DNA from 3 places in the Bacillus sp. JST-5 genome. Region 3 is predicted to be linked to each of the others. Evidence: predicted binding sites of a transcription regulator. Region 3 holds the regulator's gene; each other region holds the start of a gene.
What was found. The regulator Rex, encoded in region 3, represses fermentation and respiration genes when NADH is low (regulators of the CRP and FNR family bind a similar motif). The targets are predictions, from matches to a motif close to TTGTGAAATATTTCACAA.
Positions count from the first base shown of each region.

Region 1: qoxA (cytochrome aa3 quinol oxidase subunit II) is a predicted target of Rex. The motif match lies at 2,939-2,956, and genes of this name have one in related genera.
Region 2: AC3ASS_RS00500 (cytochrome c oxidase subunit 2A) is a predicted target of Rex. The motif match lies at 7,304-7,321, and genes of this name have one in related genera.

Region 1 covers NZ_JBYLHW010000003.1:64,055-74,984, forward strand. The annotation lists gene AC3ASS_RS01610 (aldehyde dehydrogenase) at 366-1,736, opposite strand; gene AC3ASS_RS01615 (antibiotic biosynthesis monooxygenase family protein) at 2,404-2,724, opposite strand; gene qoxA (cytochrome aa3 quinol oxidase subunit II) at 3,051-3,926, shown strand; gene qoxB (cytochrome aa3 quinol oxidase subunit I) at 3,981-5,930, shown strand; gene qoxC (cytochrome aa3 quinol oxidase subunit III) at 5,927-6,523, shown strand; gene qoxD (cytochrome aa3 quinol oxidase subunit IV) at 6,525-6,806, shown strand; gene AC3ASS_RS01640 (hypothetical protein) at 6,872-7,084, opposite strand; gene AC3ASS_RS01645 (DUF4177 domain-containing protein) at 7,353-7,562, shown strand; gene AC3ASS_RS01650 (glycosyltransferase family 8 protein) at 8,304-9,113, opposite strand; gene AC3ASS_RS01655 (SPL family radical SAM protein) at 9,363-10,202, opposite strand; gene AC3ASS_RS01660 (HesB/YadR/YfhF family protein) at 10,221-10,517, opposite strand; gene AC3ASS_RS01665 (DUF5348 domain-containing protein) at 10,691-10,930, shown strand, end outside.
Region 2 covers NZ_JBYLHW010000001.1:86,867-97,796, reverse strand. The annotation lists gene AC3ASS_RS00535 (dynamin family protein) at 1-1,652, opposite strand, end outside; gene AC3ASS_RS00530 (isoprenylcysteine carboxyl methyltransferase family protein) at 1,841-2,404, opposite strand; gene AC3ASS_RS00525 (type III polyketide synthase) at 2,404-3,492, opposite strand; gene AC3ASS_RS00520 (chemotaxis protein CheX) at 3,643-4,092, shown strand; gene AC3ASS_RS00515 (xanthine phosphoribosyltransferase) at 4,385-4,954, opposite strand; gene AC3ASS_RS00510 (hypothetical protein) at 5,063-5,194, opposite strand; gene AC3ASS_RS00505 (EAL and HDOD domain-containing protein) at 5,388-6,620, shown strand; gene AC3ASS_RS00500 (cytochrome c oxidase subunit 2A) at 7,396-7,542, shown strand; gene AC3ASS_RS00495 (cytochrome c oxidase subunit II) at 7,564-8,040, shown strand; gene AC3ASS_RS00490 (b(o/a)3-type cytochrome-c oxidase subunit 1) at 8,042-9,694, shown strand; gene AC3ASS_RS00485 (DMT family transporter) at 9,835-10,740, opposite strand; gene AC3ASS_RS00480 (carboxypeptidase M32) at 10,784-10,930, opposite strand, start outside.
Region 3 covers NZ_JBYLHW010000041.1:5,569-16,498, forward strand. The annotation lists gene AC3ASS_RS09335 (DUF58 domain-containing protein) at 1-461, opposite strand, end outside; gene AC3ASS_RS09340 (AAA family ATPase) at 458-1,417, opposite strand; gene AC3ASS_RS09345 (methyl-accepting chemotaxis protein) at 1,810-3,537, opposite strand; gene AC3ASS_RS09350 (hypothetical protein) at 3,964-4,263, shown strand; gene AC3ASS_RS09355 (YqaE/Pmp3 family membrane protein) at 4,442-4,630, opposite strand; gene groL (chaperonin GroEL) at 4,946-6,568, opposite strand; gene groES (co-chaperone GroES) at 6,630-6,914, opposite strand; gene AC3ASS_RS09370 (CPBP family intramembrane glutamic endopeptidase) at 7,207-7,929, shown strand; gene AC3ASS_RS09375 (YdiK family protein) at 7,929-8,126, shown strand; gene tatC (twin-arginine translocase subunit TatC) at 8,168-8,938, opposite strand; gene AC3ASS_RS09385 (twin-arginine translocase TatA/TatE family subunit) at 8,958-9,128, opposite strand; gene AC3ASS_RS09390 (redox-sensing transcriptional repressor Rex) at 9,214-9,879, opposite strand; gene AC3ASS_RS09395 (ABC-F family ATP-binding cassette domain-containing protein) at 10,076-10,930, shown strand, end outside.

The sequences.
Region 1 (10,930 bases), on a different contig from region 3:
TTTCTTTCGTTTTGAATTTTCAGAAAAGTAATACCCAATTCAAAACTTTAACATTGTCATAAAATAATTTAAATAGGAAATAAGCCGGTATGACATTTCTACTATATCCCTATTGCAGCATTAGATAATATCATACAGGAATTGCTGTACATCACTGTTGTTTAACATAATAAAAAGTGAGATGTAAAGGCGTGACTTTATTAGGATAAGCTTTGAGAACCCGCAGGAGTAAGGGACGAACGACGATGAAGATCGGGGTGTAACCCGCGGAAATCGTCGACATTAATAAAAATAAAGATACTCATGATACAAAATCACGAGTACCTAACTTCTACATTTTTCTAGTTCTTATACGGTAAATCTTGTTAATGCATTAATTTCCTAATCATTTTTAACGCATTTTCCGTTTTCCCATACCTATATGGAATATCAAACTTCGTTGTCTGTTTCAAAACACTTTTTTCATGACTAAACGTATCAAAACTATTTTTCCCATGATAAGCACCAATGCCACTTTCTCCCACTCCACCAAATGGTAAATATGGCGAACTTAAATGTAGAATGGTGTCATTGACACAACCACCACCAAAAGAAACCTCATTTAATATATGTTCTTGAATTTGTTTACTTTCCGAAAAAATATAAAGTGCCAATGGTTTTGGACGACCATTGATTTTCTCCAATGCTTCAAATAAATTTTCATATGTTAATATAGGTAAAATTGGACCGAAAATTTCCTCTTGCATTACTTTATCGTCCCATCCAACATCTGTTACAACCGTCGGTTCTATCCATCGATGTTTGACATCATAGTGACCACCAATTTCAATTTTACCTTCATCTAAAAATCCGATAAGACGCTGAAAATGTCGATCGGTTACAATTTTAGTGAAGGTACCAGATTCAAAAATATTATCGGAATATAGTTCAATAATGGCTTCTTTTAAATGGTTCAAAAATGATTCTTTCACACTATGATGTACATAAACATAGTCAGGAGCAACACACGTCTGTCCTGCATTTAAAAATTTTCCCCACGCCACCCTTTTCGCGGCTAGTTTTATATTCGCATCTTTATGAACAATGCAAGGACTTTTTCCTCCCAATTCCAAAGTAACAGGAATTAAATGTTTAGAGGCTGCTTCCATAATTTTTTTCCCAACTGAAACACTACCCGTAAAGAAAATATAATCCGTTTTTTCTTTTAATAGCTCTGTACTTGTTTCTATATCACCTTCAACGACTTGCAAATATTCTTCTGGAAAGTTTTCGTTAATAAGTTTTGCAAGTAGTTCAGATGTCTTTGGTGTAAATTCTGATGGCTTTAAAATTACACAGTTTCCAGCAGCAATTGCTCCAATCATTGGGGCAATAGAAAGTTGAAACGGGTAATTCCAAGGAGAAATAATTAATGCTACCCCATATGGTTCCGGGTAAATATAACTTTTTGAACCAAATAATGCTAAGGAAGACTTCACACGTTTTGGTTTGGACCATTTACGTATGTTTTTTAACATAAAGCGGATTTCTTCTAACACAATTCCGATTTCTGTTATGTATGAGTCAAATTCACTTTTATTTAAATCTTCTTTTAATGCATCCATAATTAATTGTTCATTTTCAGCAATTAGAGAATGCAATTTTTCCAAAGAATCGATTCGAAATTGAACATCTTTTGTTTTCCCTGATTGAAAAAATGATCGTTGTTTTTCAACTAGGTCATTATAAATACCCATGGAAATTACACCTCATTATTATTACTTTTATTCCTATACTACCTTGGAATTGAGAATTGAACAAATTTCTAATTATTTTGTGAAATTATTCTATTAACATTTCACTAGCTTTTTATATAAAAAATAAATTTAAGTGAAATTTCTTACTTGCAATTAAAGTCTTTTCAGTTGCAAGTTTTTTATTGACTTGCAAGTTCAAATTCTAAAGTTACAAATAATACTTCGATAGTTACAAATTTTCTTCTTTCACTTGCAAATACGATGGTTTCTAGTTGCAATTAATTTTCTAAAGTTACAAATACGCTGCAAAAACTTACAAATTTGTTCACCAGAGTTGCAAATATACATTCAATCGGTAAGGATTGGCATATACCAATCCTTCCTTTACTGAAAAAGACTCCCTTGAACATTCGAGTTGCAAATAAATCAATACGAGTTGCAAGATTTTCCGAACACTCGTTTCACAAATTCACTCTTAAACGTTCAACTTGCAAATAAATTAGTCTAGTTGCAAGATTGTTGTCAGCGTGCAAAATCATATTTTACGAATGGCAAATCATTTTTCCATTTAAAATATGAAAATTTCATGAATAAATTGAAAGGAGAAATTGAGCTCTTCAATTTCTCCTTCTTCCTTATTTGTAACTATTTCGAATTATGTAAACACCTATTTTACTGCTTTTTTAGTTGCTTTAATTTCGTAAAGTCCACCTTCCGTACTGATGATATAGTCAGGTTTTGGTTGACCTAATCTCGCTTTATGACCAGCAATGTGTTCAGGGCTTTTCTCCCAAGCTTTCCAATGTTCTTCTGATTCCCAGCGAACCATTACTACCACTTCTTCATCCCCACGTCTAACTTTTTTTACCATTACAGTTAAATCAATAAATCCGTCCTGCTTTTCAATGATTCCTTCTTTACTAAAACGGTTGACTACTTGATCAGCATATCCTTCTTTAACGACTGTTTTTCTTAATTGAACAAACATGCACGAACATCTCCATTCTTTATATGTAATTAGTTTCATTTTAAATGAAAATGATTATCATTTGCAACATATTTTTTATTTTCCCCTTTCCCTCATACATCTAACATTACCAATTATTTCTATACTATATCTTCCCTACAGTACCAATGATTAGGTGAAATTTTTCACTTTGTGAACATTGTGTGATAAAAATCACATTTTTCTCGTGAACATTTTGTGAAATGATGCACAAAAATTTGTATTCCCTTTAATAGGGAAATACAATAATCAAAGAATAGACTATTCCATAGTTTTTGAATCTTGTAGAAAGGAGTTCCGATGTTACCATGAAAAAAGCATTTCTTGGCGTCTTTTTTCTTGTTGCTGTCGTGCTAACTGGTTGTGAACCTTTATTGGTATTAGATCCTAAAGGACCTCAAGCAGAAAGACTAGCTGGCGATATAAAATTATCCATCGCGATTATGTTATTGATCGTGATTGTTGTTTTTAGTTTGTTAGCATATGTGCTGATTAAATATAGATCTTCTAAACTAAACCCTGATTATGAGCCTCCTCATATAGAAGGAAATAAGTTTGTAGAACTTGTGATTGTAGGGATTCCTGTATTAATTGTTGCTTATTTATCATTTGTATCCGTGAAAAGCAATTACATTGTCGAATCTCCACCAAAGGGTTATGAAAATCAAGAGCCGTTAGTAATCTATGCATCATCTTCCAATTGGAAATGGCATTTTAGTTATCCAGAAGAAAATATTGAAACCGTGAACTATTTATATATTCCGACAGATCGAAAAATCGAATTCCGACTATATTCTCATGGTCCGATTACAAGTTTTTGGATTCCTCAACTCGGCGGTCAAAAATATGCGATGTCAGATATGATTACAACTTTACATTTGGCTGCAGATACTTCAGGAGAATTTATGGGTAGAAACGCAAACTTTAATGGAAAAGGTTTTGCAGAAAATACATTCCATGTGAAAGCAATGTCTCCGGATAAATTTGATGAATGGGTCAAAGAAGTAAAAGATACAGCAAAACCTTTAACAAAAGAAACTTTTCATGAGCTATTAAAACCTGGACATTTAGGACAAATGACCTTTACCGGAACACATTTACATTTTTCACCCCCTCCAGAAGGTGAACACTCAGGTCATAATCATGCTTCAATTAAAAATGAAAATTCCGATCATAACCATTAAAACGTTTTGTTTACTATCACATTAGAAATCTCTTAAAGAAAGGAGTAATTCCACATGGAGTTTTTTGAAAGATTTGCCATCCCTCATCCGAGTCCAGCTATATATGCTTCGATGGTTGCTATTGGATTAACCGTCATCGGCATTGTTGCGGGGTTAACATATTTCAAAAAATGGGGATACCTATGGCGTGAATGGTTAACAACCGTCGACCATAAACGGATCGGTATTATGTATTTAATATCCGCCTTGCTGATGCTTTTTAGAGGCGGTGTTGACGCGATTATGATGCGTTCACAACTTGCCATTCCTGAAAATACTTTGCTAGATGCTCAGCATTACAATGAAGTGTTTACGACACATGGAGTGATTATGATTATCTTCATGGCAATGCCTTTTATTATGGCGTTAATGAACTTTGTCGTTCCTCTACAAATTGGAGCAAGAGATGTTGCGTTTCCAAGATTAAACGCTTTAAGCTTTTGGTTATTTTTCATGGGGGCTATGCTTTTCAATATTTCCTTCGTCATTGGAGGATCACCAGATGCCGGTTGGACATCTTACTTCCCATTAGCTGGAAATGAGTTTAGCCCATCGGTTGGAACGAACTATTATATGATCGCGATTCAAATTGCCGGGATCGGTACATTAATGACTGGTATTAACTTTATCGTGACGATTTTAAAAATGAGAGCCCCAGGTATGACATTAATGAAAATGCCGATGTTTACATGGGCAGCCCTCATTACAAACGTTATTATCGTTTTTGCTTTCCCTGTTTTAACGGTTGCTTTAGCGATGGGGACAATGGACCGTCTGTTTGGTACACACTTTTTTGCAACCACAAACGGCGGAATGGATATGTTATGGGCAAACCTCTTTTGGATTTGGGGACATCCTGAAGTGTATATATTAATTCTTCCTGCCTTTGGGGTATATAGTGAGGTAATTCCTACATTTGCACGTAAAAATTTATACGGATATACATCTATGGTTGCCTCCATGGTGATTATTTCTCTTTTATCATTCCTTGTTTGGGTCCATCATTTCTTTACGATGGGTCAAGGAGCTTTAACGAATAGCATTTTTTCCATTACAACGATGGCGATTGCAGTACCAACAGGAATTAAAATATTTAACTGGCTATTAACATTATGGAAAGGGAAAATTGAAATCACCGTTCCAATGCTATATTCACTGCTCTTTATCCCACTGTTTACGATTGGTGGAGTAACTGGTGTCATGCTTGGAATGTCAGCTGCTGATTATCAATACCATAATACAATGTTTTTAGTCGCTCACTTCCATATGGTTATTATCCCGGGTGTAGTATTTGCAATGTTAGCTGGATTAACATACTGGTGGCCAAAAATGTTTGGTTTTATGTTAAATGAGCGAATTGGAAAATGGGCTGCTTGGACACTTGCCATTGGAACGTTAGTCGCGTTTATGCCAATGTTCTTCTCTGGATTAGATGGGCAAGCACGTCGAATGTACACATATTCCGAAGCAAGTGGATTTGGAACTTGGAATATGATTTCCTTTATCGGTGCTATTATTCTAGCATTCGGCTTTGTTTTACTAGTTTATAACATTTATTATAGTTTCCGTTATTCACCAAGAAACATTTCTTCAGATCCTTGGAATGCTCGTACACTAGAATGGGCAACTCATAGTCCTGTGCCAGATTATAATTTTGCGATAACTCCGAGCGTAGAAACTAGAGATGCGTTTTGGGAAGCGAAGAAAAAAGGAATTTCATTGTTTAAAGATGATTATAAAGAGATTCATATGCCAAATAGTAGCGGCGTCCCGTTTATTATGAGCTCGATCTTTTTTGTATTCGGATTTGCGATGGTCTTTAGCTTATGGGCGTTAGCGATTATTAGTGCACTTGGAATTTTTGCTTGTATGATTCATCGTTCATTTGAACAAGATCATGGATACCATATTTCCATCCGTGATATTAAAAAAACTGAAGAGAAATTAGGAGGTGCTAAGTCATGAACCATTCTTCCACGCAACCTCTTGAATATAGTACAAAGCAAAACTCTTTAAATATATTAGGATTTTGGATCTTTCTCGGAGCCGAAATCATGTTGTTTGGAACGTTATTTGCTTCCTATTTTACATTGGAAAACCGAATCGGGAATGGCCCGTCTAGTGCAGAAATTTTTCAAATTGCACCGGTAATTGTGGAAACTTTATTGTTATTAACAAGTAGTTTTACTATTGGTCTAGCGATTCATGCTATGCGCCTTAGACATAAAAAAGCGATGTTGTCATTCTTTGCGGTGACATTAATACTAGGTTTGGTGTTTATTGGAGTAGAAGTTTATGAGTTCGTTCATTACGTTCATATCGGCGCTGGTATTCAAGTGAGCGCATTTACAGCTATTCTATTCACTCTATTAGGGACTCACGGAGCTCACGTAACCCTAGGACTGTTTTGGGGAATCATGATTATGTTGCAAGTAAAAAAACGAGGGATTAATGAACAAACCGCAAACAAATCTTTTATTTTCTCATTGTACTGGCACTTTTTAGACGTCGTATGGATTTTTATCTTCAGCTTCGTCTATTTGAAAGGAATGATGTAAGATGAAACAATTATTTCCTTTAAAACAAGTAATGGGATTTGTTTTCTCTCTCGTTTTAACAGCTGTCGCACTATTGGTTTATTTTTTGAACCTTTCATTTACAGCAGGAATGACCATTTTATTAATAACCGCTTTTGTTCAAGCAGGTTTACAATTAGTGATATTTATGCATGCAGGTGAATCCAAAGATAAAGGTCCAATTTATACAAATATTTTTTACGGGTTTATTATTGCCCTCGTTTCGATCTTTGGTACACTGTTAACGATGTTATGGGACATGTAGTTTCTATAAATAATAAGCGAATGGTCCTCTTTCGTGGCCATTCGCATTTTTTATTCCCAATTAGCTTAATTTTTTTCAATTATTTCTTCCGTCATCACTAAAAAAATTCCCATTATAAAGATGAAAACACCACTTACAATGGTACCAATTCCAATAGGTGTCAAAATATTCGATCCTGTTTGGAAAAATCCGATCAAAAATAAGAGTATTCCAATAGTCAAAATGGAAAGTCCAAAAAACCTAATCGTATTAATCATTCGATCTTTAGTTGCCATCATCCTCATCCCCCTTATTATTTATATTATTCCTTTCGTTCACAATTTCGTCAAATATTTTTCTAACTTAATGTTAAAACAATGGATATACCGTTTTAATTGCTACGAAACATCTTGATAGTTTACTAGTTTCGTTCTCGATTTTAGTATATCCACATCATCTGTATAGAAATGATAGACAAATTGAATCGTTTACGATAAACAGTTTTTTCGAAACCTATTTCTATTGAATACGTACAAATAGCTAGATATACAAAAGGAGGATGATAAAATGTTTGAATACAAGTTTGTGAAAATCGAGTTTAAAAAAATTTCTGGAAAGCCTAAAGAAGATTACCGAGAAGTTATTAAAAGTCACGCAGAACAAGGGTGGCGGTTTGTACAAATATTCTCCCCTGACTTTGCAACATCAGGAGTTGCGATGGGTTCTTATTTTGAACTAATCTTTGAACGACCAATACAACAGAACCTTGAACAGTAACCATAGGTTAATAAGTTTGAAGAACATTGTGCTTGGTTGATAGTATCACCTATAAATATATCTTCTTCTAATATTGAGGTTACAAATATTTTTATTGAAAATTAAACGTGGTCAAGTTTGCAAATGTTCTTTCAGTTTGGCAGTGGAAACCCCTTCCTTTTATAGGGAAAATCACTATCAAACAATTAAGTTGCAAATTAATCAATTCGAGTTGATGGATTTTTTGTTAACTTACAAGAAAATATCCGTGAGTTACAAATAATTTTTTCATAGTTACAAATATTTTTCGCATAGTTGCAAGTTTCATTTCTTCGAGTTGCAAATAATTATAAAAAAGTTACAAATACGATTCACAAACTTACAAATTCGTTCATCATAGTTGCAAATATTCATCCATTCGGTCAGGATTGGTATCTACCAATCCTTCCTTTATGAGAAAAAATAGACCTCAAATGTTTAACTTGCAAATAAACCAGTCCAAGTTGCAAGATTTTTCGATTACTTGTTAAACTAATTTCCCCTTGAACCATCGACTTGCAAATAAAATCAAACTAGTTGCAAATTTTTGTCGACTTGCAAATTCATATTAACAAATCATTTTTCCTTAAGCTCCAACATTAGAGCCATTTTTATTGATGATCAACAAGAAAAATTATCAGAGCATAAAAAAAAAAGCCACAGTCGTTATGGGTAACTGTAGCAAACTGGAATTTATTCAACCTAAACTTATATTTACGGAACCTATACAGCTAAAGCCATTTTTTCATAATGTTTATACAAGGCATGGAATCTCCCGCTATACGTTTTGTTCCACGGTTTCTTTTTTCCACAAAAATGTAGAAAGACGGTGTGATGAATAACATAATTCATATCACATTTGCCTTTAGATCTTAATTTATATAGGCTGAAAAATCTTGCATCATAATTATAAATCGTTTCATCTAAACTCTTTATTTTTTTCGAATAAAGGGCATTCAAAATATCTTGATCAGGCATAATGAGTTTCTTTTTATTTTTTTCCACAAATTCATAAATTTTTTCTTCTTGAATCAGTTCTCTCTGCAATGAAAGATTCATCAGAAGTACGCCTGAATTATAGTAAGCATCTATACTATACGGAATGAGTCGAATTCGATTAATTTCTTTCACCGATATTTTATCATGGTAGGCAGCGGCATATAAGTAATCTTCTAAATCCATATGATATAGGTCATCAATCGAATTTAATACTAAAATATCAGGGTCTAAATATAAAATTCTATCTAAATCTTGTGGCAGGAACTTAAACCCTAGAAGTCGATAGTACATTTCTTTTGTATAATGCATTAACACAGGGGCGTCTTGAAAATAAGAATCTTCAATTTGAATATTTATTAGTTGGCCATTATGATTTTCTACGAATCTTTTTAACTCTTTTATTTCTTCTTCCTTTAAACTTGAATGCATGACATAAATGGAGAACGTTTGGCAGGGATTGTTATAGAATAGTGACTTAAGCATGACTTTTAGAGGTAACATGTAGTTCGAATTAATCGTGACAAGTATGTTCATTTTTAAATCATCCTTTCAAATCACTCATTGATCTCCTTTCTAACAATTTTGAAGTATTAAAAACAATGTCCTTTTCGTTTTTTCATTCTATTTTTTATATCCTTTTCGATATGTATCATCCTTTTCCCTTTTTCATAGGCTTGTTTTATGCATACGTCATGACTGTTCAATGTATGAATAATTTTTCAATAAAAATTTCCCAACTTAAAAAAGCCGAAGAACAAAATATTCTCCAGCTAAATTTCTAATCTACATTTTCTCTAAATAGACTTCATCTTTTGAAACACGTACCACTTCTTCAGGTAAAAACTTCAAAAAATATTTTTTAACCTTCCAATGTAAATCATTATCATACCAATCTTCGAAACCGAATTGACGAAAGATTTGAGGCATTCCAAGTCTAGCTGAGCGTTTGCCCATGCTACCGTCGCCTATATTTAATGTATCGATCCAAATATGGTTTGCAATATCTTGTAATAATTGAGGAAACTCAGGAGTAAAAGGTAATACTGGTGAAATTGAAGCTTGAGTCGGAATTCCAGCCTGATGAATTTGTGTGAGTGCTTGAATACGCAATGGAATAGACGGAGCAAATGGAGAAAAAATTTTTCGAACATCCTCTCGATCCGTCTCAATCGTCATCGAGACAAGAACGTTGCACTTTTCATTAAGTTTCGATATTAAAGAGATGTCCCTTGTAATCAACGGACTTCTCGTTTGAATTTGGAGAAAATCGGGGGGATGGTCGATCATTTCCTCCAGAAGGCTACGAGTAATTCTGGCCTTTCGCTCCATCGGTTGGTATGGGTCTGTTGCGGATGACATAAAAAGGTTAACCTTAGCATTTTTTCTACGAAGCTTCATGATTTCATTTCTGTAATTTTCTCTAGCGTTCGTTTTTATTTGCAGCCATTCTCCCCAAGGAATGTTTTTAAAACGTTGGATGGGCATTTCTCGTACATAACAATATTTACATGCAAAAACACATCCACTATAAGGATTTAAAGAATGGGTAAATCCGACATTTAAATATCCTTTGGCTTCCGTTAAAATCTTTTTTGACAAAATTTCTTCAATACTTTTTCCCATGTCAATACTCCATCATTTTCATGGTTTTATATATTTGTATTCAACCTCGTCTAATTTTTCGTTATATTCCACATATAAGTCATGTCCATTGAAGAACCATTGATCGGATTCTCCGACAAAAAAGGTAATACCATCTAATTCGGTTTGTACTACCGCATCGTTTGAATCTTGGTCAATCGTAAATGCAAGCGAATACCCTTCTTGCACAGGACTTGTTCCATAGATTTTCGTATAAAAACGGACCTTTTTGCCTTTTTCTAATCCTACCTCCTCTTTAAACCAACGTAATGCTTTCTCACTAACTTCTATTTTCATAGTATGTACTCCTTTATATGTTACTTTCATTTTCTCACATACATATTATGGACAAATTTAAAAGAATTATTGTTCCAATAAATTTGCGTTTAAACTAATCATACTACGATAAGCGATGAAATTTATAGTAAAATGAATGAAAAAAGTGTTAATTTTTTAAGGAGTAATGAAAAATGATTGATCAAGCAATGGCTCTTTTAAAAGACTTATCGAATAAGTTAAAAGAATTATCTACTTTCCAACAACAATATCAAGCTCACGATGTTGATACGAAATCATTGCAAAAATATCTGCAAATGTTGGATGAACAGTATGGACAAGAAATGATAGAAAAAATTGACTACATTCAAAATCCAATATTAACTGAAGGAGAACTACATTTAAATCTAAACGGAAGATATGAAGTCAATGGA
Region 2 (10,930 bases), on a different contig from region 3:
ATGATTGTTATATCTTTTTGTTGTTTCCATTCTTTGAATAAACGATGAATCTCCTCATCTTGAATATTAATTTTCCCTAGATTTAACGAAAGAAGAATCTCTTCTTTATAGGTTTGAATGTTTTCTTTTTCAGATAGTAAAAGTTTCATTTCCTCTTTGAGTTCATTTGCTAGAAAATATTGTTGATCTATTTTTTCGAATTTTTCATTCGAAAGATGAAGAAATTCATTCATCATCCTTTGGAATAAATCATTAGCTTTATTTCTAGCCAATTTCTTAATAACATCAGCTAAATCATTCGTATAGTTTAATACATAATCTCCGTTTACTTGTGCACCTTTTTTTACTAATGAAAGAAGGTCTTTTTCATTCAATTCAATTGTAAAATATTCAATCTCTTTCGTAATTGGATGTTGAAGTTGCAAGCTTCTATAAATAGTTAAAAGTAATTCTTTTATGTGCCAATGGATTTGTGAGTCTAATTTTTCCTTTAAATCGTTTAATAAATTAGAAAACCTTTCCCGTTTCACTTCTTCGGTTTTCTTTTTCGCAAAAAACATCCCTACTTTAAAATTTGGTTGAGTGGACTCTAAAAACAACCTAGCTAATTCTCTCGTTTGAAATGGCATTAAGTAGGCATTTTTTAAAATTGCTTGTAATTCTTCATTAAAATACTGTTCTAACTCTTTTTGTTTCCTCTGATACTGCTCTCTTTCATGAATATAGGAATCTATGTCATCAACACCATTTTCCATTATACGATTTTCAAGAAGTGATTTCTTTTCTTCCCACTGTTCATACTTCCATTGAATATGTTCTTCGATAAGCATTTGTAAGGAAGATTCAAAAGATGTCTCTACATTTAACTTAGCCATTCTTTCTTCTAAATATTTTACAAAATTATCATATTCATTTTGCGGATGATCATCCTTTTTTAAGCTTGTATAAAAAATACGGTCAGGTCTAACTCCCCAAGAAGCAAATGAATCAATGACTGATTGTTTAAATTGGTTAAAAGATAATTCTTTTTCGTTATGTTTATCTATTTGATTGATTACTAATATAAGACGCTTTTTTTGATCAACCATTTCTTTTGTAAATAAAAAATTTTGTTCAGATTGAACATGATTGTAGTCCATCACATACACAACAAGATCGGCTAAGTAAAGAGCTGACTCTGTTGCCAATTTATGAGCTTCATCGGTCGAGTCAATTCCTGGAGTATCCATGACAACTGTTTGTTTTGGAAGAGTAGAATTAGAACTTGAAATTTCCAATGAATGAATTTTTTCTCCATCTTTACTGTAATTTTTAATTTCATGAATGTTATATGGAGCCAAATATTTTAATGCCTTACCATCGTGGAAATTCACTTTGGCGTATGATTCTTTTCCTTTAAAAACTTTTACTAAGTTTGCACTTGTTGGAATTGGACTTGATGGAAGAACATCTTCTCCAACTATTTTATTGATCATACTTGATTTTCCGGCTGAAAAGTGACCGCAAAAAGCAATCACTTTCTCTTCGTTATTGAATTTATTTGCGAGTTGTTTTATTTTCTCGCAACGTATGGAATCACCTTCATGTTGAAATTTTTTATATAAATATATTGCTTGCTTTGCATAGTCTTTTGTTAATACGTGCTGAACCATTTCTATCCCCTTACGTTTTTTTTAGTTTTATTGTAAACGATTTCTCTATTTTTTCCTATCTTTATTGAATTTTCATCAAGAACTAAAAGAATGTGAACGCTTAGTCGCTGCTAGATTTGGTCCAATGTAATTGTATATGTTCCTATACAATAAAAAAAGAGGGAATTCCCTCTGTAATTAATTCTATTTTATTTTCTATTCCATTTTGGGAAAAATCTCATTTGAGTAGAAAAATGCTGTCCATATTCCATCCATCGGTTTAAACCTTGTTCTTCAAGTGGAATTCTAATCATCATAAGAATCATATTCATGAGTGAAAAAACAATCATGGTAGCATACGCTTCAAATAGGCATGGAATGACGATTAATTCCAAGGCAACGATTAAATAATTGGGATGTTTCATATAGCGGTATGGCCCTTTTTTAATAGGTTTCTCATTAGGAAGAATAATAACTTTTGTATTCCAGTGGATTCCCAATGAGTATATAGTCCATATTCTTCCAATTTGTAAAAGAAGAAATATACTAAACCATAATGGCCAAAAATTAGATAGTGAATAAGAAGAGATAACAACTTCTGTTAATAGTGAAAGGAAAAACATGACATGTAATCCAACAATCCATTTATAATGATCTCCACCTATTTCAAAAGCTCCCTTTTGTAAAAGAAGTTTTTCATTTCTCTTTGCAAACAATAACTCTCCTATTCGTTGCATCATTAACCATATGTACATGGTGTAAAAAAAGTACATTATGGATCCCACCTAACGAGTAAAAGTTCGGATGAAAATCCCGGACCTAGTGCACAAGCTAATCCAATCGTACCTTGCTCTCTTTTTGTTCTCATAAAATTTTGTAATACGTAAATAACAGTGGCTGAAGACATATTCCCATAGTTTTTTAATATTTCCCTTGATGGTTGAATGGCTTGTTCCTCAATCTCCAACGCCTCAACAAAGGCATCTAATACTTTTTTTCCGCCTGGATGAGCAATCCAACAGTCCACTTGGTCGATAGAGAGATGATGTTTTTTTAAAAACTTAACAACTTGGTCTTTAAAATGTCTTTTTACAAGAGAAGGAATGTCTTTAGAAAAAATAACAAATAATCCTTCTTCTTTTACCTCCCACCCCATGACATCAAGAGAATGAGGCAATAATGTTGAAAATGAATCTACGATAGTAGGATAATTTATATCTTTTCTTTTAGGTACGAGCGCTTGATCCCCACATATTAATGTGCATGCGGCACCGTCGGCAAATAAAGATGCCCCAATTAAATTACTTTTCGATTGATCATTTTTTTGAAACGTTAAACTACATAATTCAACTGTTAAGACGATAACTTTTGCTTTTGGATAAGCAAGGCAATAATCAAATGCTCTTGCTAAACCACTTACCCCACCTGCACACCCTAATCCCCATATTGGTATTCTTTTTGTATGTGGAGAAAAAGGTAATTCATTCATAATTCGAGCATCGATACTTGGTGTGGATAAACCTGTTGTACTAATAAAAAATATAGCATCAATTTCATCATACTTTACTGTCGATATTAAAAATTCTTTATTACTTAAGCATTTTATTATTGCTTCCACACTTAATTTAGTTGCCCACTCAATAAACTCATGATTCTTTTCTCGAAAAGAATGATCATTCTCATACCAGTTTAATTCTTTCACAAAATAACGTGATTCAATTTGTCCAGACTGAAAAATTTTTAATAAACGCTCAATATCCTTAAAGGAATGCTGAAATAAATGTTTAACAAAAGGTTTCACCTGTTTTTGAAAAACTTTATTCGGGGGGGTTATACAAGAAACAGATACGATTTGTGGCAATGGAATCCCCCTTTCTTTCATAATTATTACATAATATTTCCACGTCTAAATGAATTATTCGAAATTTATCTAAATTAATATCGAAAAGTGCATGATATTGTTGTATTATGTCAATATATTCTGAAAATAAATACGTCGCGGAGGACGACAATGAATATCAATGAAAAAATTACACGTTTACTGAACAGTTCCATACTTTCGGTACAAAAAGTACTTCCTTTTCCATTACAAATAATGAAACTAGAGCCAATAACACAACCTTATTTTCAACATTCGATTGGTGTTTTAATTGGTTTAACGGGAGAAATATCTGGGAGACTTTTAATCGAAGGGAACTCATCGATTTTTCAACAAATTGGAGAGAAAATGTATGGGTTTCCACTTGAAGGAGATATATTGGAGTCATTTGCAGGAGAAATAGGAAATATGATTAGCGGAAATTTGGCTACTCTACTATCAAAGGATTTAACGATCGATATAACACCTCCAACGATTTTTGTTGGAGAAACAAAGATATACGGATTCCATCGAGCGTTTTGCATTCCAATTCAATGTCAAAATTTTGGTGAACTGCAACTTATATTTATGTTATCAAAATAATAAACCACTAATCTTTTGTGGAATAATTAAAAGGCTGTTAATGATTTTTTTACAGCCTTTTCTCATTTTTCTTTACTTTTTTGATGTTGTACATCAATAATGATAGGGATTAAATGTACATTTCCGCAACGTATACACTCACCTTTTTGTTGGTGAATAGTACAACAATGATCACAATAATACTTCATATAAATCACTCACCTAATTCATTTTCCATCGAATTCTTTGAAAAAGCGGAACAAATACAACTCTTCTTTTAATATATGAAAAATGATTAGGTGTGTTACAATTTTTATTCATCAAATATGATTCTTCCATTTTCTAAAGACTTTATCATAGCTAGCGACTCAACATGAATTCCTTTTTCTCTTAACTGTTTGCCTCCAGGTTGAAATGTCTTTTCAATAACAATCCCTATTCCTTCTATGAATCCTCCTGATTGTTGCACGATATCAATTAATGCTTGTGCAGCTTGACCGTTTGCTAGAAAATCATCAATAAGTAACCAATGTTCATTCTTATTCATCAAAGATTTTGAAACAATTAAAGTATTCGTTTCTTGTTTTGTATATGAAAATACTGTTGATTGATAAACATTGTTCATAGTTAAAGACTTTCTTTTCCTAGCAAAAACAACAGGAACATTTAATGCCCATCCAGTCATTAATGCGGGAGCAATACCAGAAGATTCAATCGTTAATATCTTTGTAATAGGCTTTGAAGAAAATCGATATGCAAATTCTCTTCCAATTTCCATCATTAATTGAGGATCTATTTGATGATTTAAAAACCGATCTACTTTTAATACTGAATCATTTAATACAATTCCATCCTTAATGATGCGGTCTTTTAATAGTTTCAATGTAATCCCTCTTTCAAAAAAATGCTATCATTGTCCACATTCCTTTAAGATAAGACAATCATAGCATTTTTTTCCCGATTGTTCATTAGATTTAACGACCTAAAGTATTTATAAAGAATTGATGGCAAATGTTAGTACAGCCCCGATTAATGCTCCAATGAGCGGGATAGACAAATACATGAATTTTTTTCGCATCTCTCTTTTTTTTGCCATCTCTTCTGGCGTTAACCAATGACTCATATGATCCCCCTTGTATTCATAATTTTCCATTTTAAAATTGATACTTCTATTCCTTCATTATAATGAAATAGCTTCATCTCACCATCAGTCATTTGGACTAAATTTCAACAAATATTTACAAAATAAAATTTTCTGTAAATATATTGAAAAATATAGTAAAATTTGAGGAAAGAACACGTATTTTGGGGGAAATATGAAAGTATTTGTAGCTAGACAACCAATTTTGGATAGAGAACAAAAAATTATTGCATATGAACTATTATATCGGAAAGATTCGCTTTTCAATGAGTACGATCATACAAATGGTGACCAAGCCACAGCTGATGTGATTATTAATACTTTTTTTAATATAGGACCATGTGATGCATTTGATAATCGAAAATGTTTTATAAATTTTACAGAAAATCTTTTAAAACTTGGAATCGCTTCTTACTTTCCAAGCGATCAAATCGTGATTGAAATACTAGAAAATGTAGAACCAACAGATGATGTGATTGAAATCATTAAAGAATTAAAAAGAAAGGGATACACTATTGTTTTAGATGACGTTATATACAATCAACCATTCATTACATCACGTTTTTTCCCCTATATAGATATTGTTAAAGTTGATTTTCAATCCACCACAGAAGAAATAAGAAATAAAATTATTCGCGAATGCAAGCAGTGGGATATAAAAATTTTGGCAGAAAAAATTGAAACATTGGATGAATATAAAATAGCTTTTAATGAAGGATTTCATTACTTTCAAGGATATTATTTTAGTAAACCAAAGATCTTGTCATCTTACGATATTCCAGAAAATTTCCAATCGTGCCATTTAATTTTGTCTGAATTAAAAAATCCGAATCCAAATGTTTCAAAGATTGCTAAAATTATTGAAACAGATGTATCTCTATCTTATAAATTATTGAAAATGGTTAATTCTCCCCTATATGGGACCAGTCATAAAATAAAATCTATTCAACAGGCCATCATGTTGCTTGGTTTTAATGAAATGGAAAAGTGGATTTTTGTATTAACCATTCGTGATTTAAAACATCAAAGTCACATTCATCAGGATTTAATGCAAATGTCATTAATTCGAGCTAAATTTTGTGAATTATATGCATCTAAGTTTGGTAATGAACAAAATAAATCTAGTTATTTTATTACTGGTTTATTTTCTTTGATTGATACACTTTTACATAGAAAAATGGATGACATTTTAAAAGAATTACCTTTAGAAGAAGACATCAAGGATGCACTATTAAATGGAAAGAATGAGTATTCTATTCCGTTAAATATAATTAAACATATGGAAAGAGCAGACTGGGATAAGATTTCTTGCGATTTAGAAAACCCATATAAATGGGAGGAAGAATTATCTTCTATTTATGTAGATGCAATTCAATGGACCAACCAATATTTTCAAACCGTTTCTTAAAAGATCTCAAATGGAGATCTTTTTTTACTGCCTTCTGATAATAAAATGGCTTTAGTTAACAGTGGCTTGTGAACGATCCTCTCCTTCCCCTACGATAAGTCAACAACCGCTCGTCCCTCGCCGTGTTTCCTTTATCTCAGTCCAGGAGCGTCTCCCCGTTCATACGGCGTTCTATAATGTGCCTTCGCTTTTCTATGTCCAGCTCCGGCACGAACGCCTAGTGAACGATGACCTCTCTCCCCTACGATAAGTCAACATCAGCTCGTCCCTCGCCGTGTTTCCTTTATCTCAGTGCGAGAGCCCCTCCCGTTCATACGGCGTTCTATAATGTGCCTTCGCTTTTCGTATTGTCTAGCTCGGCTCGCAGTGGCTTGTGAACGATCCTCTCCTTCCCCTACGATAAGTCAACAACCGCTCGTCCCTCGCCGTGTTTCCTTTATCTCAGTCCAGGAGCGTCTCCCGTTCATTCGCCACTTATCGCTCGCCTTCACTTTTCTATGTCCAGCTCCGGCACGAACGCCTAGTGAACGATGACCTCTCTCCCCTACGATAAGTCAACAACCGCTCGTCCCTCGCCGTGTTTCCTTTATCTCAGTGCGAGAGCCCTCCCGTTCATACGGCGTTCTATAATGTGCCTTCGCTTTTCGTATTATTCACTAATCTTTCACATTTAGGGTTGTGAAATGTGATTTTTGTCACAGAATGTGGGGGTGAGTGTTCATATTATTAAACTATACAAGGTAATGATCAATTTGGCGGAAGGAGAGTGTGAAAAATGAGCTCTTTACCTGAAAAAAAACGTAACATTCAGAAAGAAGATCATTCATCCTTAAAAGGAACATTAACGTCAGTTTTCATTTTAGGCGGATTCATTCTTATTACTTGGTTAAGCGTTTACTTTTTATTTAATTCAAGGTTCTAAAAAGCAAAGGGGGGAAACAAAATGCATATGCATAAATTTGAAAAAATTTGGTTAATTTTTGGAATTAGTTCATTACTATTTTTCTTATCAATCGTAGGTGTAAGTGCCTTTTATTTAGGGAATCAACCACCTAGCTGTTTAACAACCATTGATCCAGAAAAGGTAGATGAAACAGCTCCTTTCGACAAACCTGGACTAAATAAAGTGGAAGGAAAAGATTGGGATTATGAGTTAGTTTATGTGGCTCAAGCATTTTCTTACAACCCATTAGAAGTGGAAATCCCCGTTGGAGCAAAAGTGAAAGTTATTGCTACAACAAAAGATGTTATACACGGATTTGGTGTTGCTGGTACAAACATTAACATGATGCTAGAACCTGGTTATGTAAGTGAATATGTAACAACTTTTGATAAAGTTGGAGAGTTTTTAATTGTATGTAATGAATATTGTGGAACAGGCCATCACTTCATGGTGTCAAAAATTAAGGTGGTAGAGTGATATGGAATTAATGGTAAATGAAAAAGTCAACCGTAAAGATGCAAAATTAGCAATGGCATATATTTTTGTCGCTTTTACAGCACTTGCCTTAGGTGGTTTAGCAGGTTTACTTCAAACATTAGTACGTTCAGGACGTTTTGAGCTTCCTGCAGGGATCGGATATTATCAAATTCTAACCGTACATGGAGTTTTACTTGGACTTGTTTTGACAACGTTCTTTATCATGGGTTTTCAATTTGCTGTTATAAGTAAAACATCTGGAGCACTCACAAATGGTGCAAGAAGAACCGGTTGGATTGGATTTTGGACAATGACAATCGGTACAGCAATGGCAGCTGTTATGATTTTATTAAATGAAGCTACAGTCTTATATACTTTCTATGCACCTCTCCAAGCTCATGCCATTTATTATATTGGATTAACGCTAGTTGTTGTAGGTAGTTGGATTAGTGGAGCAGCAATGGTTCATGCCTATGTCCGTTGGCGTAAACTAAATCCAAAAAAACCTGGACCATTATTAACATTTATGGTAATCATCAATATCGCCTTATGGGTCATAGCTACACTAGGTGTTGCAGCAACTGTTTTATTCCAATTACTACCATGGTCTTTAGGTTTAGTTGATACAGTGAACGTTGCTTTAAGCCGTACATTATTCTGGTATTTTGGTCATCCACTCGTTTATTTCTGGTTACTACCTGCTTATATGTGCTGGTACGCTATTATTCCTAAAATTATTGGTGGAAAAATTTTCTCAGATTCTCTTGCAAGACTATCATTTATTCTGTTCCTTCTTTTCTCTATCCCTGTCGGATTCCACCACCAACTAGTGGAACCTGGTATTGATCCAGCATGGAAGTTTATACAAGTAGTACTTACATTTTTAGTAGTCATACCATCATTAATGACTGCGTTCTCCTTATTTGCTACGTTCGAATCATATGGACGTTCCAAAGGAGCAAAAGGTTTATTTGGCTGGATAAAAGTTTTACCATGGAAAGATGCTAGATTTGTTGTACCTTTTATTGGTATGCTAGCTTTCATTCCAGGAGGAGCAGGCGGTATTGTAAATGCTTCTCACCAATTAAACCAACTTGTTCATAATACCATTTGGGTTACAGGACATTTCCATTTAACAGTCGCAACTGCTGTCGTTTTAACTTTCTTCGGAATTTCATATTGGCTAATCCCTCACTTAACAGGACGTGTATTAACGCCTGCAATGAATAAATTAGGGATTATTCAAGGAATTGTTTGGGCAGTTGGTATGTTATTTATGTCAGGATCCATGCATCTACAAGGTTTAACAGGTGCACCTAGACGTTCAGCATTTTCTACTTATGGTGATGCTCAACAAGCATTAGATTGGATACCATATCAAATTGCTCAAGCTGTTGGGGGCTCAATTCTTTTCTTAGGAATTATCTTATTCATCATTATCTTTATCAACCTAGCATTCTTTGCTCCAAAAGGTCAACAAGAGTTTCCTGTTGGAGAAGTTGCTGATAGCGCAGATAAACCACCACTTATTTTCGAAAATTGGAAACTTTGGCTTGGTATTACATTTGTTTTAATATTATTTGCATATACAATTCCTATCATGGATTTAATTGAAAATGCTCCTCCTGGATCAAAAGGATTTAAATTCTGGTAATTTATACAAAATATAAAGGCACTCATAATAAATATAATGAGTGCCTTTAATGTTTCTTGTTTGAACCCATCTAATTATCAGCATATATTATCTCAATATTTTTATATCAAATGGTTAAACTATCTTTCTACCATAATCTTTCATGATAAACTTATATCATTTTTTTTATCCATCTTTCGTTCGTAATTGACAAATAATACTGAAATTATAATGAGCAATGCTCCGATGATTTGAAAAGAGGATAAAACTTCACTATAAACAAATACCCCTAATAAAAATGCTGCTATAGGTTCAACAGTCGCCAACATGGAGGCGGTACTCCCCTCCACATATTTAAGCCCCGTAGTATATAACATGTATGCCCCAACAGTTGGAAATAATCCTAGTCCTAATGAATAAAGGAAAACTTCTGTATGAAAAAAAGAATCAATTTTTTCCCATAGTTGTGTAAAAGGAATTAGAAATGCTGATGCCATGATAAACGTATACAAAGTGATCGAAAACGGAGAATAATGTTTTAATGCAATTTTGCTAAATATGGTATATAGCGCATACCCTAATCCTGAACCTAAGCCAACAATCAAACCAAATATCGTTATTTGACTATTCGAAATATCTGTAATTCCTGACACAAAAGCACATCCAATTATTGTACCAATGATCGCTAATATTTTTTTCCGATTCATAGATTCGTGAAGGAAAAAATAAGATAAAACTGCTACAAACATTGGCGCTGTATATAGTAAAATAACTGCAATAGAGATAGACATTTCTTCAATGGCTGTAAAATAACACCAATTAAAAAACGTGATACTAAAAATTCCTGTACCAATAAATAATGGTAAGTGTTTTACTTGAACATTCACTTCATTTCTATATTTGACCAAGACTAAAATGATTAAAAAGATAAGTGCACTTAATGCCCGAATAGCGGTAATTTCCATAGAGTTAAATCCGTATTTTGTTAATCCTTTTACAAAAAAAGCAATTAATCCCCAAAACGTTGCACCTAAAACAATACTTCCATACGCTATCCATTTATTCATTCTTTATCACCTGTAAAAAAAGGATGACCGTAGCCATCCAATTTTATGATAATTGATAAACTTTGCTGAATTTTTCATTTAAATATTGTAATAAATATTTTGCATTCAAGCCCTCACCTGTCGCATCTTTTAAAATTTCTAATGGCTTTTTCATTTTTCCGTATTGATGGACATGCTTTGTCAACCAGTT
Region 3 (10,930 bases):
AATCCTAGAAAATCACTTGTTTGGACTCTTAATCCGTAAAAGACATATTCTCCTCTAGGGATGTTCGGTATAACATACTGATGAATAATCTCTTTCCTTAATAAAGGAAAAAGTAGAAATTTAAATTTTTTTCCGGTACGTTCATTTAATTTTCCGGAATTTTTCTCCTCTACCATGATGTAAAATAAGGGAATAATCTTAGGGGCTTTAATTTTTAATGTTACCTTCAAAGTTTCTCCAGAAATTAGTTCATGTTGATTCAAAACTCTTTCCACTCGAATATTTTTTAGCGGATAAATCATAATCAGTAACGAATATAGTCCAAAAGGTAAAAAGCTAAAAAATAAAAACCAACTAACGAACCCACCTTGAAACATAGCGTAAGAAAACGCCAATAATGATAAAAAAAGAAGGAAAATCATCTTCCAAAAGTTGTTGATTTGTTTTTTTATCTTTTTCATCCTTTCACAAACCTTTGAATAGGAACTTTTGTATTTTCTAGAATCCACTGAATCATATCTTCTTCTTTCATTCCCTCGTATTTTGCTTCTGATTTTAATATGATTCGATGAGACAATACATATGGGGCCAAATATTGGACATCATCCGGTATACAATAGTCCCTACCGTGTAAAAAAGCATAACTTTGGGCAGCTTTCATCAACGCGATTGATGCACGAGGACTAGCACCTAAATAAATATTGACATTTTCACGAGTTTTTCTTGTTAAATCAACAATATATCGCTTGATTGTTTCATCTACAATAACGTTCATAACTTCCTTTTGCAATTCTAGTAGTTCATCAACTGAAATAACTGCATCAATTTGATCAATAGGTGCACCTTTTTGTGATCTTGTTAAAACCGCAATTTCTTCTTCATAATCTGGATAACCCATTTTCATTTTGATTAAAAATCTATCTAATTGGGCTTCCGGTAATGGATAAGTACCTTCATATTCAATAGGGTTTTGTGTTGCCATTACAAAGAAAGGCATCTTCAAAGGAAACGTAACACCATCGATCGTTACACTTTTTTCTTCCATCCCTTCAAGCAAAGCTGATTGTGTTTTCGGAGATGTTCTGTTTATTTCATCAGCTAAAATAATATTCCCCATGATTGGACCAGGACGAAACTCAAATTCCATTTCTTTCGGATTATAAATTGAAACACCGATTACATCTGAAGGTAAAAGATCAGGAGTAAATTGAATTCTCTTAAACTGACAATCCACTGATTTAGCTAACGAACGAACGAGCATTGTTTTACCTACTCCAGGTACATCTTCTATTAATACATGTCCACCAGCTAAAAGGGCAACAATGCTTAATTCTGCTTCCTTCTTTTTTCCTATCATTACTTTATCAATATTCTCTAGTACTTTCGCTAGTTTTGGGTGCAATGTTTCAGTAATCATTAAATCCCTCCTGTAAATACACTTCCAAATATAAGAATCATCCCGTAATTATTGATATAATATCGAACCAAAAATCCTATAAATTAATTTTACAATTTTTTGTATTGAAATAATAGTCAGTATTTTTAGTAAAATAAACACTTCTCAAGAAAAACATTTCATTTAGACAAAATTACAATCAATGGACCATAACAAAAAAGCAATTTCAATGTAAAGTCTATTAAATAATCTACCAAAACCCTAGAATATTAAAACATCTTTTATTTATAGAACCAAGATAACAAAAAGAGGAAACAGTAGTTTTTTACTGCTTCCTCTTTTCACCTTTCATTATTGATTTACATATAATCAAAATTCTCTTAGATAGGGAGTTCATTTTCAATAATTTCCAATCAGTCATTTTTCTCCAAAATAACTTCTAATTGCCCTAGTAAATTAACAACAGTATTCGATTCTTTTTCAAGATTTTTTAATGATTTTTGAGCCCCTAAGATATCCCCATCCAAATACAACTCTACTGCCTGTTTTGCATAGAAATGGACCGCTTTATGTGGTTCCTCAATTTCTTTAAAAATTGGATTATTCTTTAGTTTTGAATCTACATCGCCATAGTACCATTTCCCAAATTTACAATTTTCAAAAGATGTCACGCTATTTATATCAATATTTTCAAAACCTAATATCATATTATAAATCTTCCACTTCCATAGTAAGTGATCTGTCTTTGCCACTTTTAATATGTCAATCGGTTGAAATTTGATGTTAATATTTAAAAACGAATCACGATAATCTCCAATTTTCTTACTTAATAAATAAACAATCTCAGCGGTTTGTTTGGCTAGGTTTTGTGAGTCTTTGCCAATATTGAATATAGAAGAATTTCTCTCAGATATATCTCCTACCGTCGATGTCTGTTCTTCAACCATGGCTGCAATTTGGGAAATTGCTTGATTAATTTCTTCCATTGATTTTACAATTTGATTAATCTCTAGTTCACTTACAGATGCAACCTTGACACTTTCATCAATTAATTCTCCTGTTTGATTAATATCCTTTTCAACTTCAATAGAGATTTCTTGAAGAGTCTTAATATTATTTGATATTTGCTCAATATGCTCCTTTGTATGATTGGATAAATTCCTTACTTCATCAGCAACAACAGCAAATCCCTTTCCTTGTTCTCCAGCTCTTGCTGCTTCAATACTAGCATTTAACGCTAATAAATTTGTTTGATTGGCTATATCTTCAATCACGTGTATAACATTTTCAGTTTTTGTTACTTCTTCACTTAATTTGTTAATTTTTTTAATAACTTCTTTATATAATGCGCCAACTTCTTCGATGAGTTGAAGCGTTTTATCGATGATATTTTTGCTTTCCGATACAGATTTAAAGGCATCATTTGTCCCATCTGCAACTTTACCAGTATATGCAGCAACTTCTTGCAAAGAAGATGACATTTCTTCTGTTGCAGCTGTAACACTATACGTTTCCTTCATTTGATAATCCATGGCTGTTATTAACTGCCTCGTTGTATTAATTTCCGTTGTTTGATTAAGTAAATTTGAAATTTCAAATAAAAAATTTTTAAATGTTACTTCCATATATACATCAGCGATTAATTGTTGATCAAATACGCCAACTTTCTGGATAGCTGAAATTGCATTTAGCATTTTTTCTTTCTTAAATCGATTATTTTCTTTTAAAATAGTAATCATTTCTTGTAGCAGTATTTGATGTGCAGATATGAAATAATCAACCGTTAAATTTATTCGACTATGTACTTCACCGATTTTTTTTCGTGTATTTATATATTCATCATCAATGATTCCTTGAAGAAACTGTTCTATATACTTTACTAATGTAACTTTTAGTCTTTCAACTGAAGAATATTTATTAATGATGTTTGAGAGGTGTTCAATTGAGGTAATTCTATCGTAAAATTTTTTCGCTAATTCTTTACTATATGGTAATAATAATGGTTTTACTTCCTGGATGTACTGTAAGGTTTCTTGATTAATTTGTAAAAGGGCAAGTTTTTCAAGAACACGTTCGTTTAATGTATTTATATCATTACCCGTTTGTTTTACTAATTCCTTATTTCTAAATAAAAATCCCATATGTCCCCCACTCTTTTTAATAAAATGAATATAATAGTATTTTTATTCAAAAAGAACCAAGATACTATACATTGTTCTTTTCACACTTAAACTTTTCAAGTTCAATTGTTATGAAGATCTTTTGAAAAAAATCCATACCTTCAATTTATATATCGTCATTTATTATTACATTTATAATAATTGGAAAATAAATTTTGTAATTTTTTTTGAATTTTTCAATTAATCTTTTCTCCATCCCGAAACAAATCTTGAAAGAACTTCGACCATTTGTACTCTTCTTTTATCCATGTCAATCGTTGTTTTAAATTCCCAATATTTATCAATATTATAGGATTTAAGAATTATTTTACTTAAAACACCTTATATTCTAATCTATTTTTTGATACTATTTACCCGGTTAAATTGGAATAAGGGGTGAACAGTTTTTTGTCTAAACTTAAAGACTCCATTAACAAATTTGAAAAAATGTTGAATGAATTCCCCGATAGTATTAAATATACAAAAGAATTTTACTATTTCTTTAGACAATTACCATTGCAGAATATTAAATATATCCCTTATGTAGAATTAGGTACAATACTAAAATATGAAAAACCAGTTATTTTTACTGACTTAAAAAAATATGCAATACACAATAAGATTTTAGAAATTGTTACATCTGTTCAAATCGATTTAAATAACGCGATAGACAAAATAGCCGAAATAAAAAAAGATTCCGTAGAATAACACAAAAAAAACTTAGTTATACATAGCTTATAAACTTGATATAAGTAATAATTAATTAAAAAAGGGTGCATCATTATTAAATCTGTCTTTACTACGTGCAACTGAATAAGGATAAATTTAAAAGTATCTTTATTTCAGAACAATGGTCCATTTTTATTAGGATTTTAAAAAAAGAAACTCATTTTTTTGCAGATTTTATCAATTTCTTTATTCGTTTGTCTGCTTTATAGTCGGATACAACTCCCCAAGCATGAATAACACCAGGAATCCATAAGAAAATAGTTAATATACAATTGAATAATGCTTGCACTGGTTTGCCAGACAATAATACAGCCATTGGGGGACAGATAATTGCTAAGAGTCTCATCAAAATACCTCCATACATATTAATTAACCGTACTAATCCTATTCTTTATTCATGAATTTTTTATATGTGGGTAAAATTTTTCCAAGTGGGAAACAATAGTAGAGATATTAAATTTATAAGAAGTCACAAATATTCTTTGGGGAGAATTCCAACTAAACCTATATAAATACAAAGAACGACAATATGAGAAGGAAAGGTTAATCTACATAAATCTTTCATGATATGCTTAACATGAATAGCAAAATGTGATGATAAAAAAAAGGAGGCTGCGATTTGCAGACTCCTTTCTTGCTTATAGGCTTTTTATGATGTTTATTACATCATTCCGCCCATTCCGCCCATGTCTGGCATTGCGCCGCCTTTGTTTTCTTCTGGAATGTCAGCAACTACTGCCTCAGTTGTTAAGAACATAGCGGCAACAGATGCTGCATTTTGAAGAGCGGAACGAGTAACTTTTGTAGGGTCAACGATACCAGCTTCAATCATGTTTACCCATTCGTTAGTAGCAGCATTGAATCCAGTACCAACTTCTTCTTTTTTCAAGCGCTCAACGATAACAGATCCTTCTAAACCAGCATTGTGAGCGATTTGACGTACTGGTTCTTCTAATGCACGAAGAACGATGTTTACACCTGTTTGTACGTCGCCTTCTGCTTTAATAGCAGCTACTTTGTTGTAAACATTCATTAATGCTGTACCACCGCCGGAAACAATTCCTTCCTCAACAGCAGCACGAGTAGAGTTTAAAGCGTCTTCGATACGAAGTTTACGCTCTTTTAATTCAGTTTCAGTAGCAGCACCAACTTTGATAACAGCTACTCCACCAGCTAATTTAGCAAGACGCTCTTGAAGTTTTTCTTTATCGAATTCAGAAGTTGTTTCTTCTAATTGAGCTTTAATTTGGTTAACACGAGCTGCAATACTTTCAGTTTCTCCTGCACCTTCAACAATTGTTGTATTTTCTTTTGTTACAACAACTTTAGCAGCACGTCCTAATTGTGTAATGTTAGCAGATTTTAAGTCTAAACCTAAATCTTCTGTAATTACAGTACCGCCAGTTAATACAGCGATATCTTCTAACATTGCTTTACGGCGATCACCGAATCCAGGAGCTTTAACTGCTACAGCATTGAATGTACCGCGAAGTTTGTTTAATACTAAAGTAGCTAAAGCTTCACCTTCAACATCTTCAGCAATTAATAATAATGGTTTACCTTGTTGAACTACTTGTTCTAATACCGGTAAGATTTCTTGAATGTTAGAAATCTTTTTATCTGTAATTAAAATGTATGGATTTTCAAGTACAGCTTCCATTTTGTCAGAGTTAGTAACCATGTATGGAGAAGCATATCCACGGTCGAATTGCATACCTTCTACAACGTCTAATTCAGTTGTGAATCCTTTAGATTCTTCGATTGTGATAACTCCGTCGTTACCTACGCGCTCCATAGCTTCTGCGATAAGTTGACCTACTTCTTCATCAGCAGCAGAAATGGCTGCAACTTGAGCAATAGAAGCTTTTCCTTCAATAGGTTTAGAGATTGCTTTTAATTCTTCAACAGCTACAGCTACTGCTTTCTCAATACCTTTACGAATTCCAACTGGGTTTGCTCCAGCAGTAACGTTTTTCAAACCTTCACGAATCATTGCTTGAGCAAGAACAGTTGCAGTTGTTGTACCGTCCCCAGCAACATCGTTTGTTTTACTTGCAACTTCTGAAACTAGTTTAGCACCCATATTTTCAAATGGATCTTCTAGTTCAATTTCTTTTGCAATAGTAACACCATCGTTAGTGATTAATGGTGAGCCAAATTTTTTCTCAAGAACTACGTTTCTACCTTTTGGTCCAAGTGTAACTTTTACTGCATCAGCTAGTTTATCAACACCACGTAGCATCGCGCGACGTGCTTCTTCGCTGAATTTAATTTCTTTTGCCATCCTTGTGACCTCCTTAAATTGTTTTCGTTAAGTATTTTTCCGTTCTGTATGTTATTGACTATTAACCTACAATCGCCAAGATATCACTTTCACGAAGAATTAAATATTCTTTTCCTTCGTATTTAACTTCTGTGCCAGCATATTTTGAGAAGATAATGCGATCGCCTACAGAAACTTCTAAAGCCACACGCTCACCGCTATCTAGAACGCGTCCAGTTCCTACAGCAACAACTTTACCTTCTTGAGGTTTTTCTTTTGCAGTATCTGGTAACACGATACCACTTGCAGTTTTTTCTTCTGTTTCAACAAGCTCAATAACTACGCGATCACCTAGTGGTTTTAACAAGTGAAACAACCTCCTCAATTTTAATTTATCGCACTTATTAGCACTCATGTAAATCGAGTGCTAACACCAATTAATATAATAAATAATTCTTCCCTTTTTTGCAAGTGTCAACAATAAAAATTTTGCCATTTATCACACCTTAAGAGTATATGTTTACAAGTAATAAACTATTCTTGCAAAGCAGAATTTCTCAAATACTTTCTTTTTGAATAAGGAATATTTGAAACAAATATGATTTTATTAGTAGAATGTATATATATTCTTAAATTATTAAATTTAAAGGTGAATTCTATTGGTTAATTATTATAGATCGATAATTTTAATATATGTTGCGATGCAGCTTTCTTCTTTTATAGGAATCCCCCTTACAGAGATTGTGATTAGATTTATTATCGGTAATAAGGAAGAAATTCCTATATTAGCTATTGGCTACTGGAATATTTTTATCTTTTCTGTAGCTCTTATCTGGATTTTAATTTTATTAAAAAATGAATTTAATATGAGAAATGTAAAAATAAAAGGAAATGAAATACTTACATGGGGATTAGGGGGAGTTTTATTAGCCTTTGTTGCCCAAATGATAGGTATACAAATTGAGTCATACTTAGGAATAGATCCTGGTTCTGAAAATACGAAAGAAATATTATTAATCATTAAATATGTACCATTACTAGTTATTGTTAGTTCCATTATTGGACCTATTCTCGAAGAAATCGTATTTAGAAAAATAATCTTTGGTATTCTATATCAAAAATATAATTTTTTCATTGCAGCCCTTATTAGTTCCATTATTTTTTCATTAGCCCATTTTGATTTTGAACATATTATTCTTTACACATTAATGGGACTGGTTTTTTCATACTTATATGTACGTACTAATCATATCATGGTACCAATCATTGCCCATACAATGATGAATACAATTGTTGTGATTATTCAATTTATGTATCAAAATGATATCAATCAAATGTCATTTAATGTCTCTATACAAAAATTATTGGAGGTTTTTTATTAATGAGATCCCCTCTTTTTACTGGATTTATTTATATTTTTTTAGGAATTATCTTCACCTTTTTTGCCATTCAGCATGTTGGCGAAAACGGCTGGGGGTTCTTTAGCTATTTACTTGTTCTATTAGCTACTCTTGATTTTGGAACAGGGTTTCGAATACTATTTTGGTATTATCAGATGAAAAATAAATCGGAAAAATAAAGAAATGCTCCTACACCATAATGCATATGGGGGGAGCATTTTTACTTGTTCTCATATAAATTGGACTCTTCTTCAGATTCCATCAATTCTTCTGCTAATTGTGCTTTTTTATAAGCGATTTTTGAAATCCAAATACTGATTTCATATAAAATGAATAAAGGAATCGTCACCATTAAATGACTAATTAAATCCGGTGGTGTAATAAACGCAGCGATTACTAATAATACAAAGTACGCGTATTTTCTTATTTTCGACAAAAACATAGGTGTTAATATACCTAATCTAGTTAAAAACATGATGACAACTGGAAGTTGAAATAAGATGCCAAAAGGAACTGTAATTTGGAATAAAAATTGAAAGTACTCATTTATGCCAATTACTTGATTAATGTTCAATTTGTCGGCAATTCGGGTCATAAAATCGATGACGAAAGGAAAAAGAATAAAATAGGAAAAACTTATCCCTGCAATAAAAAGTAATAGTGAAATCGGAATATAGCTTAAAGTAACCTTTCTTTCCTTATGATAAAGTCCCGGAGAAATAAAAGCCCATAAATGGTAGAACAAAACGGGTGTCGTTAATACAAATGAGATAACAAATGCCATTTGCATATAAATTTTTATTGGATCGGTAATTCGAAATGCATTCATGGTCAGTTCTTTTGCTTCGTCGGTGTGCTGTAAATAAACGATTATTGGCTCTGCCATGAAAAAACCGCCAATGACAGCAATGAAGAAAAAAACGACTACATAAATAAGCCGTTTTCGAAGCTCAGCGATATGTTCATACACTGTCATATCTTTTTGATTCATATATGATTCATCCTAACTATTAGTCTCGTTTTTCTTTACTCTCATCATCATCTGCTAAACCTTTTGTAGCATTTTTAAACTCTTTTAATGTTGCTCCTGCTGCTCTACCTAGTTCAGGTAATTTCTTTGGTCCAAAAATTAATAGTGCAACAATAACAATAAGTATGAGGCTTCCAATTCCCATATTCATGCCTCGTCACCTCCTCTAGTTTATATTAACGTAAATTATTGAAAGTGCAAAGAACGATTCCTTTGTAATATTTGAACGTTTTTTGTCAGTCCTCTGCTTCTTCTTTGCCCTCTCCATTTGGATAATTTTTCAAAAAATATACTAATGATTGTAGTTCAACAGCTAAGTCAATGTGATGGACGCGAATATGATCAGGAACATTTAATCTTGCTGGAGTGAAATTAAGAATGCCTTTTACATTAGCTCGAACTAGACGGTCGGTAATCGGTTGGGCTGTAGCTGCAGGAACTGTCAAAATCGCTACTGTTATATTTTCTTCCATTAATTTTTTTTCTAGTTCATCCATCGATAAAATAGGTACATTTCCAACTTCTTTCCCTATTTTATCCTTATCAATGTCAAATCCATACACAATTTTTGTATTATTGTTTTTCATAAAATTATAATGTAAAAATGCCGTTCCTAAGTTTCCGACACCAATTAATGCAACTTTCGTTAATTCGTCTTGATCTAATGTTTTTCTAAAAAAGGATAGCAAATAATTAACATTATACCCGTATCCTTTCTTCCCTAGCGCTCCGAAATAAGAGAAATCTCTTCGTATCGTTGCTGAGTCAACTTTTACTGCTTCACTTAACTCGGCCGATGAAACCCTTTGTTTACCAGAAGCATGTAAATTTTGTATAAATCGATAATATAGAGGCAATCTCTTCGCTGTAGCTTGAGGGATTTTGATTTGCTCTTCGGTCATGCTTACTCCTCCAAATCTGTAAATCAAACAATTGTAACTTCCTTATATTAGAAAATTTGTCTTTTTAATATATTCCCATGATACACGATTTTTTTTTAATTGTCTTTCTTTGATTTTATTTTTCAAAGTGTGTTTTATTGCTCTACTTATCTCCGATAGGTTAAACTAGTTTTAATGTAAGTAGAGGTGTTATTCAATGATTTTATTGCAAATTAATCAACTATCGAAATATTTTGGTGCTGAATTAATTTTATCCAATATCAAATTCGAAATTCAAAAAAACGATAGAATTGCGCTAGTCGGGAGAAATGGGGCAGGAAAATCTACTCTATTAAAAATTATTGCAGGTCATTTATCCTACGATAAAGGGGAAATTATAAAACCAAAAGAAGTAACTATTGGCTATTTAGAACAACATACAGGATTAGACTCATCTAAATCTATTTGGGACGAAATGATGACCATTTTCGAACATCTTCAACAAAAAGAAAAAAAAATTCGAGAACTTGAAAAAGAGATGTCAGACCCCAATCTGCTATTAAATGAAGAAAAGTATAATCGCATTCTTCATGAATATGATCGATTACAAAATGAGTTTAAAAATCTAGGTGGTTATCAGTACGAAGCTGATATACGTTCCGTTTTACATGGTTTAAATTTTCATAGCTATGACTATTCTACTCCTATTTCTAGATTAAGTGGAGGTCAAAAAACTCGATTAGCGCTTGGAAAATTGCTTCTTTCAAAACCTGATTTATTAATCCTTGATGAACCAACGAATCATTTAGACATCGACACTTTATCGTGGTTAGAGCAATATTTACAAAACTATGATGGAGCTATCCTTGTTGTATCTCATGACCGCTACTTTTTAGATAAAGTTGTGAATCAAGTATATGAGCTTTCTCGATTAAAGATAAAAAAATATGTAGGAAATTATAGTAAATATCTTGTACAAAAAGCAGAAGAATTTGAAAGAGAAATGAAACTCTATGAAAAACAACAAGATGAAGCTAAACGCTTACAAGATTTTATTCAAAGAAATATTGCT